One region of the Bradyrhizobium sp. BLXBL-03 genome, then DNA from elsewhere that is predicted to be linked to it. Evidence: riboswitches for the same ligand, from Rfam matches in the RefSeq annotation. Region 1 holds a riboswitch; the other holds the start of a gene.

Region 1 (3,645 bases):
GGAATGACGGCGGTGAGATCAGTGCCGGAAGTGCCTTGTCCCCGTGAACACCATGGCGATGCCATGCTCGTCGGCGGCCTTGATCACCTCGTCATCGCGCATGGAGCCGCCGGGCTGCACCACCGCGGTGGCGCCGGCCTCGATACAGGCGAGCATGCCGTCGGCAAACGGGAAGAACGCGTCCGACGCCACCACCGAGCCCTTGGTCAGCGGCTCCGCCAGCTTCAGCTCGTTGGCCGCATCCAGCGCCTTGCGTGCCGCGATCCGGGCTGAATCGACACGGCTCATCTGGCCCGCGCCGATGCCGACGGTGGCGAGATCCTTGGCGTAGATGATGGTGTTGGACTTGACGTGCTTTGCCACCCGGAACGCGAACTTCAGGTCGCGCATTTCGGTTTCGGTCGGCGCGCGCTTGGTGACGACCTTGAACGTCATGTCGTCGACCACGGCGTTGTCGCGGCTCTGCACCAGAAGCCCGCCGGCCACCGTCTTCGCCGTGAGGCCCGGCGCGCGGGGATCGGGCAGGCTGCCTGCGAGCAGCAGGCGCAGGTTTTTCTTGCCGCCGATGATGGCGATCGCCTCTTCGCTGGCGTCAGGCGCGATGATGACCTCGGTGAAGATCTTCGTGATCTCGCGCGCGGTGTCGGCATCGAGCGGCCGGTTCATCGCGATGATGCCGCCGAAGGCGGAGGTGGAATCGCAGGCCAGCGCCTTGCGATAGGCCTCGACGAGGTTCGCGCCTTCAGCGACGCCGCAAGGGTTGGCGTGCTTGACGATGACGCAGGCGGCAGTGCGCTTGGTGTCGAACTCGCCGATGCACTCATAGGCCGCGTCGGTGTCGTTGATGTTGTTGTAGGAGAGCTCCTTGCCCTGGAGCTGCCGCGCGGTCGAAACGCCCGGGCGCTTGTCGGGCGTCGCGTAAAACGCCGCGGTCTGGTGCGGGTTCTCGCCGTAGCGCAGCGACTGGATCAGTCTGCCGCCAAAGGCGCGGAAGTCGGGTGCGTCAATCCCGAGCTGCCGGTTGAACCAGTTGGAAATGGCGGCGTCATAGGCCGCGGTGCGGGCATAGGCCTTTGCCGCAAGCCGCCGGCGCAGCTTCAGCGTGGTCGCGCCGTTGTTGGCAGCGAGCTCGTCGAGCACGGCCTTGTAGTCGTCCGCCTCGACCACGACCGCGACGTCGTCATGGTTCTTCGCGGCGGCGCGGATCATCGCGGGACCGCCGATGTCGATATTCTCGATGCAATCCTCGAAGCCGGCGCCTTTGTCGACGGTGGCCTCGAACGGATAGAGGTTGACGACGAGGAGATCGATCGGCGCGATGCCGTGCGCCTTCATCGCCTCGGCATGTTCCTTGTTGTCGCGAATTGCGAGCAGGCCGCCATGCACCTTCGGATGCAGCGTCTTGACGCGGCCATCCATCATCTCGGGGAAGCCGGTGAGGTCCGAGACATCCTTCACCTTGAGGCCGGCCGCGGCGATCGCCTTTGCGGTGCCGCCAGTCGAGACCAGCTCGACGTCATGCGCGGCAAGCGCCTTGGCGAACTCGGTCAGGCCCGATTTGTCGGAGACGGAGAGCAGGGCGCGGGTGACGCGGCGGGGATGGTCAGTCATGAGCAAGATCCTCTGTTCAGGGAGTGTCTATGCCCAGGCGCGCGGCGGATACGTGTCGCGCTTCCCGATGGTGCTCCATCCAAGGTCGCCAGTCGCGCGAACGAGCGCTCGATAGCAGCTTTTGACCGTTTTCACAACGACGAGATGGGACCGAATCGAGTGCGTCTACAGCGGAAGTTCCGGCTCCCGCCGCGCGTTGCGGCGGGCATTGGTGACCGCGGGCGAGGCGGTGGAGCGCACAAAGCTCCAGCGGATCGTAGGCGCCTGGCGGGCATCCTGGCGGATCACGATCTGGGCGGTGCGACGCGGGCCGTCATTGCCGGCCAGGAACACGCTGTCCTCGAGCTCGACCTTGTCGTCCATGGCCTCGAAGGTCCAGACGTCGCGGTTCGGCAGCACCAGCATGACGCCGCGCGCATCCGACAGCCGGCTCGCTTTCACCGCGGGATGCAGATGAAAGCGCAGCGCGAAATCGGCGTCAGCGCCCTTGAGCCGCGCGCCTTGCGGCGGCGACAGCGTGTCCTCGCCGTCGATCCGCGTGCCGTCATTGGCGACCATCAGCACGCGCCGATGGATCACGCCGAACTTGGCGAGATAGCCATTGTGCGAGGTCGTCAGCAGCGTGCCGCCCTCGACGACCTCGCGATAGCTCTCGACCTCATGAGGGCCGCTGATGACAGGCGCGCCGTGCAGCAGCCGCTTCATCGCCGACATCTCGACGAATTGGCAGGACGAGGTGTCGTGATAAGTCAGCGTCGAATGCGCCGCGGTGCCGCGCGCAAACGGCCGCCAATTGTCGCGGCCTGTGGTCGGCATGCCGCAATTGGTGACGATGCGGCTGATGCCGGAGGACAGTTCGAACGACAGGCAACCGGCATGCGCGTCGTGGCTGACGCCGGGCGGCGGCGGCGCGCCGGTGTCGACGATGACAGTGGTGGGGCCGGCATCGAGGCGCTGGAAGCCGGTGTGCGGCATGTTCGCCATCGGCGCGCCATGGGTATCATCATAGGCGAGCAACGTCGCGAGCAGATCCGATGGCGTCGCGCTCATGCCGTTGAACAAAGCGAAATTGCCGTCGCCGTGCCGGAAGAAGCGCAGCATCGGCATCATGCGGTCGATCGCATTGAGCAGCGCCGGCGGCGGCGCGATGTTGCGCGCGGCAAAGGTCTGCCGCAGCGGCAACAGATCGATCAGGAGCTCGATCAGCGCACCCGGATTGCGCGAGATGTGGCCGCCGTCGGGGAGGATCTGCCGCTGCAACTCGTCGGAGAGCTTTTTCGATGCGCTGCGGATATGGCGGGCCTGATTGGCGAGACAAAGCGTGGTGTAGCACAGCGCGATCTGCACCTGGAGTTTCGGCACCCCGTCGGGGATGTTGACCATGGTGTAACGCAGGAAGCGGATCTCGCGCGCCAGTGCGCGCAAGTAACGGCGGTAGAATTTGTTGTCGGTGTCGTTGAGCACCAGCGGCGCCTGCGACAGCAGCGAGATCACGCGCCGCGCCAGCACGTCGGCGCGGCGCGCTAAGGGCCGGCGCTTGTTGGCGGGGTTGCTGATCCAGTCCTCGACCAGCGCGCGAGCATTGGCGCGGGTCAGCGCGGTATCGGCGGCGCGCAGATGCCGCAGCCAGCCGAAACCGAGCAGCGCGACCTCCCAATCCTCCGACGGCGGATCGAGGTCGAAGATCGAGCGGCCATGGCAATTGACGATCTTGCCGGCGAAGACGAAGCGGCCGGCATAGATCTCGGCCGCGCGCGTCGCATCCGCAGTGCGCAAATCATGCGGCGCGATGATCAGCCGATCGGTCCGGCCCGGCCAGACCCGCGACAGCGCAACGGAACCGCCGCTCGCGCGCGCGAGCATGTGCCGCGCGAAGCGGTTCATGACCAGCGTCGAGATACGTCTGCGTTGAGCGACCGACACGCCTTGCCTTGAAGGGGGAGAGGATTCCGACGAATCCTTATTAATCCCAAAATCGAACGGCCGACACCACCTTGAAGGCCCCGAATCAGGGTGGTGGTAGCAAAATCCGGT
Region 2 (3,645 bases), 3.4 Mb from region 1:
GATATATCGTCACTGCGGTCTATCTCTCTTGTCTTGTTCTGGACGTGGCCGCCGCCTTCGGATTGGGATTGCAATCGCAGAGATTTGCTAGTCTTGCCTGTGCGATGCGGCCATTTGGTTCGCTCGCATCACCTTTTTTCGCAGATGAGCTTTCAGCTAAGTTTGCGCTCGGACTGCTGCTTGAACTTCACGGTGCTGAAACAAGCGGTCACTGAGACCTTTCCCGGCAATCGGACACTTCCGCCTCCGGCGCGGGGGGACGGCCGATCAGCTCGCTCCGGACCCGGACACCACACCTGGGACAGGGAAGGCGCGGCACATCTCCACGCACTCTGACCTGAGGCGCGCGAGGACCGCATCGTCGCCGTTGGCCCGCAGCGCAGCCGCAATGAACTCGCCGATGCGACGCATTTCGGTCTCTCCCATGCCACGCGTGGTCGCCGCCGGTGTCCCGAGGCGAACTCCACTCGGCCTGAGCGGCGGGCGCGGATCGTCTGGAATAACCTGCTTGTTCGTGGTGATGGCTATGGCGTCGAGCACCTCCTCGGCGGCTCGCCCGTCGAGTCCGACGGACGCTGCCGTATCGACGACCATCATGTGATTGTCGGTCCCGTCCGTCACCAGCTTCATGCCGCGCTCCATCAGTGTGTCGGCGAGAACCTTCGCGTTGCGCAAGACCTGCCGCGCGTAACCCTGGAAATCCGGGGTCGCCGCCCTTTTGAGCGTCACGGCAATCCCGGCCACGACATTCATGTGAGGTCCGCCCTGGAGACCTGGAAAGACGGACGCATCGATCCGCCCCGCAATTTCCCTCCGGCACAGGATGATCCCGCCTCGGGGGCCGCGCAGCGTCTTGTGCGATGTCGTTGTCATGACGTCGAAGCCGGCATCAAGCGGATTGCGCATGACATCAGCGGCAACCAATCCGCCATAATGGCTGACGTCAGCCATCGTGAGCGCGCCAACTTCGTCGGCAACGCTTTTGAAAGCGACATAGTCGAGGTCGCGCGGATAGGAGCTGTAGCCGCACAAAACCATCTTCGGACGCGCTTTACGCGCAATTGCGCGCAATTCGTCGAAATCGATCGCGCCTGATGATGGGGTCGTCTTGTAGCGCATGAAGTTGAACAAACGCCCCATGTGGGACACCGGCGCGCCGTGGGTGAGATGGCCGCCATGGGAGAGGTCCATGGCGAGAATGGTGTCGCCGGGATTCAACAGGCCGAGATAGACGGCCTGATTCATCGGTGATCCCGAAAGCGGCTGAACGTTGGCGTGCTCGGCACGAAACAGCGAGCAGGCCCGCTGCCGTGCGAGGTTCTCGATTTCGTCCGTATAGTGCTGGCCGCCGTAATATCTGCGTCCAGGATATCCCTCGGAATATTTGTTGGTGAAGACCGATCCGAGCAGTTCGAGCACCTCCGGATAGGTGTAATTCTCCGACGGAATCAGTTCGATGCCGTCCTGTTGACGGCGCTCCTCCCCCGCGAGGGCGGCGGCGATCTCAGAATCGTTGATCGACAGTTCGTTGCGAAATGAAGGCATGCTCGGGCTCCTCAACACGCTGTTGTTCCAGCAGATGGGTTGCCCAGGCGATCGGCGTCGGAACCATTCGCGCTTCACCGTGGTCGTTTCCACGTTAGCTCGCCAGTCGCGCGAACGGACGAATGAGCACGGGGCTCTTCGCAAAGGAAAGTTAGCCGACCTGCGAGCCGTCTGCAACTGCCAGTTCGTGCGGCCGCGGCTCACCCCTGGCGGACAAGCTATCCGCGTACGAGTCATGCCCGTGATGAGACACACAACGCCGATTCCTCGCAGGACCGTGATGGGCTGTCGCGGCAAGCCGAAGAAGCCGAGTTGGTCGAATGCCAGTGAGCTCAGCAATTGCCCGACGATGATGAGCGTTGCCACTGACGTGACGCCAAGCCGGGGCACCATGGCGATGCTGGTGGCAATGAACATCGCACCGAAGATGCCGCCCGTCCACGCCCTCCTAACTCGTAGAGGGACTACATCGCGGGAGAGCAGCCCGGCGGAGAAGGAACAAAGCCCAGGCGATCTCATTGGAAATCTACGGCTGAGCAGGATAGCCCCGAAAGCTGGATAAGAAACTATTCCTGGAGGAGCGTCCTCACGACGAAGGGAGCAACCAATGGATCACGAGCGAAAATCATCGGAAGCCGGAAAGCGGGCCGCTGAGGGCTTGCGCGAGGCAGCTGCCAAGGACGAAGCGAAACGCGAGAGCAAGACGGGGCAGGATCTCGCCAAGGGCGCTGATCGCTTCGAAGAACGCTCAAGAAGCTCCGACGGACGAAGCGCAGAAGACAAACAAAGAGGGTAGATGCCAGCGGCGGCCAGACCGCGACCCGTTTCTTTGGATCGTGGGGACTTTGACGCAGTTGTCGTCCCGAGGACGACGGGACGAGCATGGACCAGAAGGTGCACAAACCAAGCGCGCGCTCGCAGCAATCGGCTCCGGGATTTGTCAGGGTGCGCGGGGCGCGCGAGCACAATCTGAAGAACCTGGACGTCGACATTCCCCGGGACGCGCTGGTCGTGTTCACCGGCGTATCCGGCTCCGGAAAATCGTCTCTGGCATTCGGGACGCTGTATGCCGAGGCGCAACGGCGCTACCTGGAATCCGTGTCGCCCTACGCCCGTCGCCTGTTCCACCAGATGGCTGTGCCTGAGGTGGACGAGGTCGAAGGGCTGCCTCCGGCGGTGGCGCTGCAGCAGCAGCGGGGATCGTCGACCACGAGATCGAGCGTCGGCAGCGTCACGACGCTGTCGAACCTTTTGCGCATGCTCTATTCGCGCGCCGGCGACTATCCGAAGTCGCAACCTCTGCTTTATGCCGAGTCGTTCTCGCCCAATTCAGCGGAAGGGGCCTGCCCGAAGTGCCATGGCCTCGGGCGCGTCTACGACGTGACCGAACGCTCGATGGTGCCCGACGATACCCTCACCATCCGCCAGCGCGCCGTCGCGGCGTGGCCGACCGCATGGCACGGCCAGAACCTGCGCGATATCCTGACGACGCTTGGCTACGACGTGGACAGGCCGTGGCGCGAGCTTCCGAAAAAGGACCGTGACTGGATTCTGTTCACGGACGAGCAACCCACGGTGCCGGTTTACGCCGGTTACGACGCCAAGGAGGTTCGGAGAGCCCTCCGGCGCAAGGAGGAGCCGAGCTATCAAGGCACTTTCACCGGCGCCCGTCGCTACGTCATGGAGACATTCGCCAATACGACCAGCGCGATGATGAAGAAGCGCGTGTCGCAATTCATGTTGAGCGCTGAATGCCCGCTTTGCCACGGCAAGCGTCTCAAGGCCGAGGCGCTCTCGGTCAAGTTTGCCGGAATGGATATTGCCGAGATGGCTCGCCTTCCGTTGAAGCAATTGGCGGTGCTGATGCGGCCATATTGCGACGGAAGCGCTGGCCGGCGGGACGACCACCCGGAGAAGGCGATCGTCGTGCAGCGGATTGCGCAGGATCTGAGCGCACGACTTGGCGTGCTGCTCGAGCTCGGTCTCGGTTACCTGACCCTCGAGCGCAGTACGCCGACCTTGTCACCGGGCGAGCTCCAGCGTCTGCGTCTGGCGACGCAGGTCCGCTCAAACCTGTTCGGTGTGGTCTATGTGCTCGAT

The links. A riboswitch is a leader RNA that binds a small molecule or an ion and turns the genes downstream of it on or off. The one in region 1 is predicted to bind ZMP and ZTP.
Region 2: it holds a riboswitch for ZMP and ZTP, as region 1 does, so the genes downstream of both, glyA (serine hydroxymethyltransferase) here and purH (bifunctional phosphoribosylaminoimidazolecarboxamide formyltransferase/IMP cyclohydrolase) in region 1, are expected to answer to the same signal.

Annotation. Positions count from the first base shown of each region.
Region 1 is NZ_CP182470.1:331,414-335,058, reverse strand. It holds gene purH (bifunctional phosphoribosylaminoimidazolecarboxamide formyltransferase/IMP cyclohydrolase) at 19-1,611, opposite strand; ZMP/ZTP riboswitch at 1,636-1,717, opposite strand; gene ACNJX9_RS01605 (heparinase II/III family protein) at 1,777-3,495, opposite strand.
Region 2 is NZ_CP182470.1:5,384,471-5,388,115, forward strand. It holds gene ACNJX9_RS25995 (hypothetical protein) at 1-215, shown strand, start outside; gene glyA (serine hydroxymethyltransferase) at 268-1,545, opposite strand; ZMP/ZTP riboswitch at 1,580-1,665, opposite strand; partial or broken gene ACNJX9_RS26005 (DMT family transporter) at 1,792-2,064, opposite strand; gene ACNJX9_RS26010 (hypothetical protein) at 2,153-2,341, shown strand; gene ACNJX9_RS26015 (excinuclease ABC subunit A) at 2,428-3,645, shown strand, end outside.